Regions from separate parts of the Bacillus sp. GB_SG_008 genome, predicted to be linked through region 4. Evidence: riboswitches for the same ligand, from Rfam matches in the RefSeq annotation. Region 4 holds a riboswitch; each other region holds the start of a gene.
What was found. Region 4 has a riboswitch for thiamine pyrophosphate ahead of thiC (phosphomethylpyrimidine synthase ThiC). Riboswitches for the same ligand answer to the same signal wherever they lie in the genome.
Positions count from the first base shown of each region.

Region 1: another riboswitch for thiamine pyrophosphate. It lies ahead of ACTDJC_RS17950 (MTH1187 family thiamine-binding protein); the one in region 4 lies ahead of thiC (phosphomethylpyrimidine synthase ThiC).
Region 2: another riboswitch for thiamine pyrophosphate. It lies ahead of tenA (thiaminase II); the one in region 4 lies ahead of thiC (phosphomethylpyrimidine synthase ThiC).
Region 3: another riboswitch for thiamine pyrophosphate. It lies ahead of thiM (hydroxyethylthiazole kinase); the one in region 4 lies ahead of thiC (phosphomethylpyrimidine synthase ThiC).

Region 1 covers NZ_JBPZSK010000007.1:110,342-113,527, forward strand. The annotation lists gene ACTDJC_RS17940 (ABC transporter substrate-binding protein) at 1-209, opposite strand, end outside; gene ACTDJC_RS17945 (ABC transporter permease) at 206-1,006, opposite strand; gene ACTDJC_RS17950 (MTH1187 family thiamine-binding protein) at 954-1,274, opposite strand; TPP riboswitch at 1,382-1,484, opposite strand; gene ACTDJC_RS17955 (cytochrome-c oxidase) at 1,616-1,987, shown strand; gene ACTDJC_RS17960 (methyl-accepting chemotaxis protein) at 2,149-2,253, opposite strand; gene ACTDJC_RS17965 (DUF1292 domain-containing protein) at 2,646-2,915, shown strand.
Region 2 covers NZ_JBPZSK010000011.1:112,413-115,598, forward strand. The annotation lists gene ACTDJC_RS20700 (ABC transporter permease) at 1-213, opposite strand, end outside; gene ACTDJC_RS20705 (ABC transporter ATP-binding protein) at 210-959, opposite strand; gene tenA (thiaminase II) at 928-1,623, opposite strand; TPP riboswitch at 1,709-1,809, opposite strand; TPP riboswitch at 1,869-1,977, opposite strand; gene ACTDJC_RS20715 (SH3 domain-containing protein) at 2,381-3,186, shown strand, end outside.
Region 3 covers NZ_JBPZSK010000007.1:117,474-120,659, reverse strand. The annotation lists gene ACTDJC_RS17995 (DNA topoisomerase III) at 1-1,025, opposite strand, end outside; TPP riboswitch at 1,225-1,334, shown strand; gene thiM (hydroxyethylthiazole kinase) at 1,408-2,217, shown strand; gene thiE (thiamine phosphate synthase) at 2,224-2,886, shown strand.
Region 4 covers NZ_JBPZSK010000002.1:259,889-263,074, forward strand. The annotation lists gene ACTDJC_RS06285 (arsenic transporter) at 24-1,382, opposite strand; TPP riboswitch at 1,586-1,699, shown strand; gene thiC (phosphomethylpyrimidine synthase ThiC) at 1,899-3,186, shown strand, end outside.

The DNA of each region.
Region 1 (3,186 bases), on a different contig from region 4:
ATTTCTACATCTAATCCTTGTTTTTTATAGTAATCTTTCGTCTTTGCTACATATAAACCAGTATGGTTTGTATTTGGAAACCAGTCCAATACCACTGTTACTTTCTTCTCTTTACTCTCTGCTCCCTTGCCTGCTTTCTTGTCTGCTGAGCAACCTGCAAATGAAAATAGTAAAGAAGCTGCTAATAACATTTTTAACCCTTTTTTCATTTTCCCTCATCCTTCCTGTAAATCCATGGTGCTGTTAGTCTTGCCATCAATTCGACAATAAAATACAACAATAACGTCATACCAACAATAACAACGGCTATTGCAAATACACGTGCTGTTAAAAAAGATTTCGTTGCCCTTGTCAGCATTACACCTAGCCCTTCACTTGCACCAAGCCATTCTCCAATAATAGCTCCCATTACGCTATACGTAACTGCAATTTTTAATCCAGAAAAAAAGTATGGCAATACTGCTGGAAATTTCACTTTTTGATATACTTGCCACTTGCTTGCTCGCATCGTTTGAAGTAATTTCAGCATCGGTTTATCTACCGTTTGAAAACCTTCTAAAATGCTAAGCGCAATTGGAAAGAAGCATACAAGAATAACAACCATTACTTTTGGTAGCATTCCATAGCCAAACCAAATAATGAATAAAGGTGCTAGCACGACAATCGGAATCGTTTGTGAAATCACCAATAGTGGATGAATTAAGACACGGAACAACGGAATGACGTCCATAATAATTGCAATGCTCGTTCCAATTACAATCGCAAAAAATAATCCGATTAAAACTTCTTCCAGCGTCTGCACCGTATTTGGAAGTAATAAATCTTTCATTTCTATAAGTTCACTTACAATCGCAGAAGGCTTCGGTAAAATCCACGGTTCAATATGAAATACTGACACAGCCCCTTCCCATATTGCAACGAGAAAAAGAAGCCAAACCATTGTAATCGTTACGTTAGATCGTTTCTGTTTTTTCATGCTCTTCACGATACTTCCACACTTTTTCATCAATCGTTACACCTGTGCTTGGACGATAATGAATTTTAATAGAAGTAATGACTTCTTCAGCCCCATCATCTATACAAGCTTGCTGCGCACGTTTGATAATATCAAGAAGCTCATCTAATTCCCCTTCCATCGTTGTTTCCATCGCACCAACTTCATAGCGTACACCAGATTGCTGAACAACCTCAATCGCTTTATCTACAACTGCATATACATCTTTCTGCTTTGCTTGTGGTACAACTGAAAATGAAATCGTAACTTGCTGTGACATACTAAATTCCTCCTTATATTAAATAAGTTTCACGAAAAAAGAAAAGGCTTTCCTGTCATGAAGCCAGGAAAGCCTTATATTCAAGTTACCATAGAATAACATATGCTACGATTCTTGATACAACTCCCTACGCTGGCATTATCCAGATCAGGTTAAGGGTCGATGCATTGTTACATCCTCTCAGCCGCACGGGCTCCCCTGTTCCAATTCGTTTTCATTGTAGCACGGATTATTTTTGTGAACAAACAAAAATAAATTTTTCCATCTAATGATACTGTCCTCAAGTTCATCTTCATATATTCTATTGTACTCACAAATTAATATGGAAAGGTGGAAATTGTATGGGCATTCGCTTTATAAAGATTTCTTCTATTTATTTTGTCATCGGCGTCTGTATGGGGATGTATATGTCAATGTCTCTTAATTTTGCATTAAGAAGTGTACACGTTCACTTGCTGCTTCTTGGCTGGGCTTCAATGATGGCAGCTGGCATTTTATATCATATCTTTCAAGAAGCTGGTCATTCTAAACTAGGAAAAATTCACTTTTGGCTGCTTAATATTGGGCTGCCAATTATGATGATTGCACTAGCTCTTGAGATTTATGGAAATCACGCAGCTATTCCGTTTGTTGCCGGCGGTAGTATTCTTGTTGTTCTCGCTATTATTATATTTTCTATTAATATTTTTACACATATAAAAGAAAATTCATAACGACATTCTTTATAAAGTGAAACTTCCATCAGTGGGATTTTTCTCATCCCCTACCTATCTTCTTCGGATTCTTTACAATCTTGAGGTGGGGGATAACTGCCCTTTATACAAAATACAAGAAAAAGCAGAAGCGGTTAGCACTTCTGCTTTTTCTTGATATTTCAGCTTTTAAATTCTCCAATAAGCTCTCGCAGCTCATAGGCAAGCGTATTTAAACAATTTGCTAATTCTGCTACTTCTTGAACAAACATTTCTTGCTCTTTCATACTTTCTTCCACTGTCTATTCAAAACATATAATGACGAATCTAAATCTTTATTTTTTTGAGATAAGGTAGGGATAGAAGGAAGAATGTAATTACATCAATAAAGCTTAGTCTAATACATTTTTTTAATGGAACAGTGAGAGAAGTTCACAAGGGTAGTCAATAACCAAATATCCACATGCAACCCATTTCTAAAGTTGATGGGCATGTGACGAGAGCTCAAAATGTATTCATTCATATTCACAGATGATATCCTTTTAGTTGGATTTTTACGCTGAGGCAGCAAGAAATTGTTGTTCTTTGAGCATTAATTTGATATTTTATGGAAAGATATACTAGTAAGTATACGATTTGAACGTTCTATTTTTTAGAGTATAACAGGAGGAGAATGAATATGTCGGAAATTGAAGTAGGCGAAATTTTTACCCTTAGCGATGAGAGTAATGAGGAGCAGGAAGTTGAAGTGCTCGGAACGATGAATGTCGAAGGAGCAGAATACATTGCTGTTGGCTTTGTAGAAGACATTCAAACGGAAACAGAGGAAGACATTGATATCTTCTTTTTAAAAGTAGAAGAAGATAGTGAATTCTCATACATTGAGAGTGACGAGGAATTTGAAAAAGTATCTGCTGCGTTTGAGAAAATTATGGACGAGCAAGAATAATATTGGTTGGACACAAGAGGGGGATGCATATCTGCCCTCTGTTTTTGTATATAGGGGTACCGCCCCATTGCCATCAAGTCAAGAAATTCATTGTTTCCCAAAACAATAAATAAACTGGATTCCCATAGGCAACTAGGAAGAGAGAAAATTTTCGTTTTGGGGATTCTTCAAAATCTTAGCTTGATAGGTATGCGGCAGGACCCCTTACAGAAAAATAGCAAAAAAAAGAGACCAATGTATGAAAAAAGCATTGGTCTAAACCAATCCTATC
Region 2 (3,186 bases), on a different contig from region 4:
AATGGAAATGACAATACCGATAACTGTAACAGAAAGCGTTGCTGGTAAATGTACCGTAAGCAATATATCCCGTAACTCCCACATTTTTTGAACAATGGCACTTGGGGATGGTAAAATGTACATTTCATCGAGAATCCGTGCTCCTACTTCCCAAACAATAAGAAAAATAGCAGTAACAATAAAAGCTGGAACATAATCTACAATTCTTTTCATACAAGTACCTGCCTTTGTAACAGCCCAATGAGTTCATCTTTTAATGCCAGCATTTCTGGACGATGTAAATCCTTTCGAGATCGTTCTTGTCCAAGAGGTACGATCCGTTCCGTCAATGATGTAATGGGCTGCTCTGTTACGATAAAAATACGATTGGAAAGATAAAGCGCTTCATCAACATCATGTGTAATAAATAAAATTGTTTTTCGCCAATGTTTCCATTGTTCAAACAGCCATTCTTGCAGAGATGCTTTCGTCAATGCATCAAGTGCACTAAATGGTTCATCTAATAGTAAAAGATCTCCGCCAGTTAACAACGTACGAATAAAAGAGACGCGTTGCCGCATTCCGCCTGATAAATCTTTTGGTTGTTTATTTTCATACCCTTGCAGTCCAAACTGCTCCAACAATTCTTGTGCTTTCATTTGTGCTTCTTTTTTCTTCACACCTTGGCATTCAAGAGGCAAAGCTGCGTTTTCAATAATTGTTCGCCACGGGAGTAACATATCTTTTTGTGGCATATAACCGACAGGGTGATCGGTTGCTCCTATCACATCAATAGTGCCCTCACTTGCTTTTTCGAGTCCCGTAATGAGCCGAAACAATGTGCTTTTCCCGCAGCCACTTGGTCCAATAATACTAACGAATTCCCCTTCTTGTACTGTAGTATCAAGATTCGTTATAATCTGCTTCTCATCATAATGAAAGGAAACGTTATGAAACTGTAGTATGTTCTTGCTCCTCAAAACCCCACATCTCCTTACGATATGCCATATCCCAGAATAAATATTCAAAACGACTGGAATATAAGAAGATTTCTTCTAAACGATTTAGTTCTTCTTCTGCTTTTCCAATTGCAATTTCATTAAATAAATCAATTAACCATACACAAAGATTTCCGTATTCTTCAGAGCTATACCCTTGAATCCACTCACCAAAAAATTCATGGTTGCGTGCTCCTGGAATATCATTCAAACGCTTTCCAATCTCCCAATAACTCCACATACACGGAAGCAACGCTGCAATTAACTCAGCAAGTGTACCGTTTTGTGATACAGACATCATATAGTTTGTATATGCTAGATTCATTGCAGACGGCTTTGCTAATTCCATTTCTTCAACAGAAATTCCTAAACGCTTTGCATATTGTTTATGAATCGTCATTTCTCCATTTAAAATCCCATCGATTTGTTCAGCAAACTTCGCCATTACTTTTGGATTTGTTGCTTTTACAACACCAATTGCATATAATTTTGCGTAATCTAACAAATACAAATAATCTTGAACAATATAATATTGAAATCTATCTTTCTCTAACGTTCCATCTCCCATCCCTGTTACAAATGGATGATTATGACTCTTTTCCCAAACAGGCTGCACCTTTTCAAATAACCTTTCACAAAATGTCATCTAAATTTCCCCTTCCTATATATATGTATCCAAATAAAAAACCACCTCTATATAAGAAGTGGTTACAGCAAACAAAAGAAAACTTCATTTGTTGTTTCCACTTCCCTACGCTAGTATCACCTAGATCAGGTTATAAGGGTTAAGGTTTCTACCTCTCTCAGCTTACAAGCACCCCTAGTGGTGTTCTATAAAATTTTCAATAAAAAATCCCCGTTTCTATACGCAAAGAAACGGGGACGTTATGTATATCGTCCAAATTGCTTCCCTACGCTAGCATCATCTAGATCAGGTTCAAGGGTCAAAGACTATATGTCTTACTCTCAGCTAGCAACACTAGCCCCCCTAGCATTATATTCATTTAACATAGTCAGTATACCATCGCCATATCTCATCGGCAACTCTTTTGAGTTATAAAGTCAAATTTCCATTGACGGTAATTTTAACCAAAAAATGGTTAGTTAAGTCACTCTATGTCTTACGGGAGTTTTTCATCTTAAAGCCTCTCCCTAAAATATCAACGCTTTGAGCGAGATAAAATATCATTCTATGTATTTTGTAAGTTCAAAAAACGCAAACTTCTTCTATCTATTTCCATAATAGTGATAAATCTGCTATCCTTTTATTATGGGACTTTATAGTATAGGAAAATGTTCATTTATTTTTAATACTACATTTCTATGCGCACAAATCAAGTTTAATATTGTTATATTATAATTTTGAATATAACAATTTATTACATAAGGAGGCCTATAATTATATGAATATGAAAGCCGCAGCAATGACAGCAGCTACTGTAGCAGTTGCTTCTTTACTCCCGTCTATGACAGATTCCACTGTACAAACTGTAGAAGCGCAGCAAAAACCAAAAACGAAAATTGGTTATGTAAAAACGAATACATTACAAGTATATAATAGTCCTAAAACAACAGATTCCGTTATTGAAAACATTGTACGTGACACTCCCGTTACAATTCTTGAAACAACAGAAGAATGGTATAAAATTCAAACTCAAAATAAAACTGGCTATGTAAAAAAAGAAGCAATTTCTTTAACAAAACCAAGCAATAGTAAGCAGCAATATATCGTTAATTCAGACGCATTAAACGTTCGCTCTGAACCAAATACGCAATCTGAAATTATTGATGTATTACCAAATGGGAAATTTGTTACTGTCCAAGAAGAAGAAAATGGATGGTATAAAATTATACATAACGGAACAAATGGCTATGTAAAGAAAGAGTTTTTATCTAACGGAACTCAGCCGTTAGTAAAAGGAGTTACGGTACAAGGCGGAAGCTCTTATTATGTTGCTACTCCAGCATTAAAAGTACGCAGCGGTGCAGGAACAAATACGGCTGTTATTGGTTCTTTAAAGAATGGAACACAAGTACAAGTCGTTGGAAAGGTTGGCACATGGTATAAAATTCGCTACGGATCAGGATATGGCTATGTTGGACAACAATATATATTGCAAGGACAACAACAGCAACAGCAGCAACAAGCTAAACCATCTATTCCAGCTGTATTTAAATATCCAGTTCAAGGGAACGTGAGCTCAACATT
Region 3 (3,186 bases), on a different contig from region 4:
GCTAAAGAACGATATTCTCCTACTCCACACGCTTTCAAACGTTCTGGAAGTGTTCCTACAATGTCGGATGAGATATAGCGTGAATCTGTACGAGGGTACGTTAATACCTTGTGCTGCTCATATAGTTTCTGCATAATATTTAACGTTTCTTTTGCAGAATAGCCAAAGATTTTATTCGCATCACGTTGTAGTTCTGTTAAGTCATAAAGACCAGGAGCAAATGATTTTTTAGGTTTTTTCTCAATTTCCACGACAGTGGCATTTTGTTTGCCTAGTTTTTTCACAATCGTATCGATTTTTTCTTTATCGAAGCTACGGCTATTGCCTTTTGCATCTTGCCAAGTCAATTTTAACTTGTCTGTTGTTTGGGCTTCGACACCGTAGTATGTTTGCGCTTTGAAGTTTTTAATTTCGTCTTCACGCCCTGCAATGATTGCCACAGTAGGTGTTTGGACACGACCGCAATTTAGTTGCGCATTGAATCGTGTAGTTAATGCGCGTGTTGCGTTAAGACCGATATACCAGTCGGCTTCAGAACGTGCGACAGCTGAAGCGTATAAATTGTCATATGCTTTACCAGGCTTCAAATTTGCAAAGCCATCTTTAATTGCTTTATCGGTAACAGATGAAATCCATAGACGTTTAATAGGTTTATTCATTTTAACTTTATCAATAATCCAGCGAGCGACTAATTCTCCTTCTCTTCCTGCATCTGTAGCCACGATGATTTCATTTACATCATTTCTAGTCAGTTGACTTTTAACAGCATTAAACTGTTTGCCGGTCTGCTTAATCACTGTTAATTTTAAGCGTTCAGGTAGCATTGGAAGATCTTCTAGATTCCATTTTTTATATTTCACATCATAGCTTTCTGGATCTGCTAATGTAACGAGATGCCCTAAAGCCCAAGTAACGATATACTTATTTCCTTCAATATAACCATTTCCTTTTTTATCACACTTCAATACACGTGCAATATCACGTGCAACAGAAGGTTTTTCAGCAATTACAACACTTTTTGCCATATTTAAAACATCCTTTCGAATTTCCGTAAGTTAACTATAGCATACATCTCTTTTGGATTCAGTTATTCCGAAGATTCGCATCCATTGTTATTAATTACATACTCTACATCTTTGATTGGTTAAGAGGGGGGCGAGTTTTTATAACAAAATGTAACTTGTGATTTTGATAGAATAAGAGTAGACTCTGAATTAGATGAATAATAAAACACATGGGAGTTTGCGGATGCAAACTGAGAGTACGGCTAATCTGTCGTTGACCATTTGAACCTGTTGGATAATGCCAGCGTAGGGAGAGTGTGAAAACGCATATTAAGACACTTTGCATACGCAAAGTGTCTTTTTTAGCTATATCTCCCATTATAAAAAAAGGGGATTGATAAATATGAAAATCGAAGAAATTGCACAAGTAATCGAAACAGTACGAGAAAGAAATCCGCTCGTTCATAATATTACAAATGTTGTTGTGACAAATTTTACAGCTAATGGCTTACTTGCATTAGGTGCATCGCCTGTAATGGCATATGCGAAAGAAGAAGTAGCTGAAATGGCAAGTATTGCTGGAGCGCTTGTTTTAAATATGGGAACACTTCGCCCGGAAGAAGTAGAAGCGATGCTCATTGCTGGGAAATCAGCAAATGCGCATAATGTACCGATTTTGTTTGATCCTGTTGGTGCTGGTGCAACTTCGTACCGAACAGAAGTTGCAAGATATCTCCCGAGTGAAGCAAAACTAGCAATTATCCGCGGCAATGCGGCGGAAATTGCAAATGTTATTGATGAGAAGTGGAAGATTAAAGGTGTTGATGCAGGGGAAGGAAACGGTGATGTTGTTTCAATTGCGAAACAAGCAGCAGAGCAGTTAGATACCGTTGCTGTTATCACTGGAAAAGAAGACGTTATAACAGATGGAGAAAGAACATTTATTCTTCGTAATGGTCATCCTATTTTAACAAAAGTAACAGGAACAGGCTGTTTATTAACATCTGTGATTGGAGCATTTGCAGCAGTCGAAAGGGACTATGTAAAAGCGGCAGTCGCAGCGGTAACGTTTTACGGTGTAGCGGCAGAAATTGCGGCAAACAAAACAGTTGAACAAGGGCCAGGAAGTTTCCAAATTGAATTTCTTAATCAGTTAGCAAATGTTACTGCAAAAGACGTTGAACAATATGGGAATGTCGAAGAAGTTCGTTAAGAAAGGATGAGAGAAATGGCGTGCATCGATAAACAGTATATGTCCGAGTTATTACAAGTATATTTTATTATGGGGAGTAACAATTGCTGTAAAGATCCATTACAAGTCATGAAAGAAGCACTTGATGGTGGAATTACAATCTTTCAATATCGTGAAAAAGGTGAAGGAGCATTAATGGGAGAAGAACGATATGCATTTGCAAAGCAGCTTCAGTCTTTGTGCAAAGAGTATAATGTTCCATTTATCGTAAATGATGATGTGGAATTAGCACTAGAATTAGATGCAGATGGCGTTCATGTTGGACAAGATGATGAGGGCATTAAGACAGTACGTGAAAAAATGGGTGATAAAATAATTGGTGTATCCGCTCATACAATAGAAGAAGCACGTTTTGCGATTGAAAATGGTGCCGATTATTTAGGGGTAGGGCCGATTTTTCCAACAAATACGAAAAAAGATGCAAAAGCAGTACAAGGAACGGAAGGATTACGTTTCTTCCGCGAAAGTGGCGTTGAAGTTCCAATTGTCGGCATTGGTGGAATTACAATTGAAAATGCTGCTTCTGTCATTGAAGCGGGTGCGGATGGGGTGTCCGTTATTTCTGCAATTAGCTTAGCGGATTCTCCTTATAATAGTACGAAAAAATTAGCGGAGTTAGTAAAAAAATAATCAGTTCATATATGAAAGGAATCATTTCTAACATGAAGAAATGGTTCTTTGTCGGTTTGAAATAAAGTTGTACTGGTTATAAGAAAGTCGTACCGTTTATAAAAAAGATGTACTGTTTGTAAAAAAGTTTGATCAAAAATCCTGCATGAAATGCAGGATTTTTTTTATTCAACAATCGGGCCAGATTGTTGAAGCTGATGAAAATATTTTGTTTGAATATGAAGTATTACACTTAAACTAATGGTGCAGGTTAATTGAAGAAGAATAGATTTCAGAAGATCGTTATTAGAGTCGATTTTT
Region 4 (3,186 bases):
CATAGTGGAAGGAGGGAGATGTTTTAAGATGTGAAGATTAATTTAACCCAATAATATAAACATAGCAGTGTAAAAATGACGGTTGGCGGAATGACAAGAAGTGTAGTTTTTATATAGGTATCCCAACCGATAGTTACTTTTCCTTTTTTCACAATATACATCCACATTAAGCTTGCTAATGTACCAATCGGGAGTAATAATGAGCCCATGTCACTACCGATGATGTTTGCAAGATAAATGGTTTTCAATGTAATAGGATCTAGTCCCATTTCGGTGAGTTCAATTGTGCCAATCATTAAGGCAGGATGGTTATTAAAAATGTTAGAGAGGATAGAGACTAGGCCCCCCATAACAAAAGTGGCATGAAATAAACTACCAGTGATGATTGGCTGAAATGTAGTGATGAGCAGGTTGGTTAAGCCGATGTTATTAAGTCCATACACAATCACGTACATAGAAAATGCGAAAATTAAGACATACCAAGGTGTTTTTTTAATCATATCATGAGGTGGAAGGCGCAGTTTGTACCATCTCCACCCGAGTAAAATAACGGAGCCAATGACTGCTACAATGGCGATAGAAAACTGAAAGAAAGATGCGATAAATAAGCTGATACGAACGCATAAAACAAATAATAGAATTCCAAGCATAAACCTTGTTCGCTTACGATTTTCATCAATTGCGGGACGTGGTTGCAGTGGGTGAAAGGATTTTTTAACGAAATTTTCATCTAAGTATGTCGACAAGACCGGGAGTTTTTTAGGGATTTTTTTCCGAAACACAAGGAATAACAGAAACGACATAAAAAGGAGACCTAACGTAGCGGGAACAAACATCATGGCTGTGTGCATGTATAAGTCCATATCAATAATTCTCAAGGCGATTAAATTCACAATATTGCTTACACCAATCGGCGCGCTTGAGGCAGTGGCGATGAGTGCACCACTTAGTAAGTAAGGTATTTTTTGATCATGTGTGAGTCGCAAATGGTGTAACAAAAGCAGTAAAATGGGAGTTGTAATTAAGATGCTACCATCGTTATTGAAGAATAATGTCATGAGAAAACAAAGAAGATTTGTATACCAAAAGAGGCGAATACCAGAGCTTTTTGCTTTTTTAGCAAGTTGAACGGCGCACCAATAAAAAAAGCCGAAACTCTCTAATACGATTGCCATAACAATGGTAGCCATAATTGTTATGGCGGCGCCAATAATTTTTGAGCTAATATCACCCAAGTCGGTAAGAGAAACTGTACCGCTTAAAATGACAATTACTGCACCAACTGTTGCTGGAATTGCTTCATTCATCCCTTTGGGACGCCAAAAGATGATGAGCGTGGTTCCGAGAAAAGCGAGTATGGTTATTGTAGATTGTAGGTTTATCAACTCTTTCACCCCTGTTCTTATCGTGAAAAGTTTACATAAGACATACGTCCTGCACTGGCTTATATTCTATATGTATGAAGTGCGGATTCGGCTTGTACTGAGTGAAATACCCATTTTTTGAATAAGGAAAAAAATAATATAAATACCTTTGCATTTTTTTGACAATGATGTATGATAAGAGCGTAGTGAAAATTTAATCAGTGATAAACTAGGGGTGCCCAAGAGCTGGGCTGAGAGGGAAGCGTGTTGAAGCTTCTTAACCCTTTGGACCTGATCTGGTTCGTACCAGCGGAGGGAAGTTAACGGCTTTACATAACAATGCCTTATGTTGCCAGGTCCTATTCTTTATTATGGACCTGGCTTTTTTATTTGAGCATATACTAGCCGCTAGTTCTCATCCTGGTCATAAGAAAAGTGGAGCCAACTGTTTAGACGCAAGGGTCTAGGCGGCGAAACTGAATCTAAAGAAAAGCGGAGGTTACTTCGCTAAGACACAGGGGAGGAAACACATTTATGAAACAATCTGTTTCAGCTGAGCAAATTGAGTTGAAGTCAAGTTTACCGGGAAGTAAGAAGGTATATGTAGAGGGTACGCGTGAAGATATGAAAGTACCGATGCGCGAGATTGCACAAAGCGATACAAACGGTGTAACAAATCCATCTATTCGTGTGTATGATACGAGTGGTCCTTATACTGATCCGGATTACAAAGTGGAATTAGAAAAGGGGATTCCAACGCCGCGCCGCTGCTGGATTGTGGAACGTGGAGATGTAGAAGAGTATGAAGGTCGTGAAGTGAAACCGGAAGATGATGGTGTAAAAGTAGCAGCTAAACATACGCCTGTATTCCCGCAAATGGGACGTAATCCGCTTCGCGCAAAAACTGGGGAAAATGTTACGCAAATGCATTATGCGCGTAAAGGTATTATCACAGCAGAGATGGAATATGTGGCGATTCGTGAAGGCGTGGAACCAGAATTTGTACGTAAGGAAATTGCTGAAGGTCGTGCCATTTTACCGGCAAATATTAATCATCCGGAAGCAGAACCAATGATTATCGGGCGTAACTTCCATGTGAAAGTAAATGCGAATATCGGGAACTCAGCTGTATCATCGTCGATTGCAGAAGAAGTAGAGAAGATGACATGGGCAACACGTTGGGGCGCAGATACAATTATGGATCTTTCTACTGGGAAAAACATTCATACGACGCGTGAATGGATTATTCGTAATGCGCCTGTACCAGTTGGAACAGTGCCGATTTACCAAGCGCTTGAAAAAGTAAATGGGATCGCGGAAGATTTAACGTGGGAAGTATACCGTGATACGCTAATTGAACAAGCAGAGCAAGGAGTAGATTACTTTACAATTCATGCTGGTGTACTGCTTCGTTACATTCCGCTTACAGCAAAGCGTGTAACAGGAATTGTATCACGCGGTGGTTCGATTATGGCCCAGTGGTGTTTATATCACCATCAAGAAAACTTCTTATATACACATTTTGAAGAGATTTGTGAAATTATGAAGAAGTACGATGTTTCCTTCTCTCTTGGAGATGGATTACGCCCTGGTTCAATTGCGGATGCAAACGACGAAGCTCAATTTTCTGAGCTGGAAACATTAGGAGAACTTACGCAAATTGCTTGGAAGCATGATGTACAAGTGATGATTGAAGGCCCAGGACATGTACCGATGCATTTGATTAAAGAGAATATGGATAAAGAACTCGACATTTGTCATGGTGCACCGTTCTATACGCTCGGACCGTTAACGACAGACATTGCACCGGGTTATGACCATA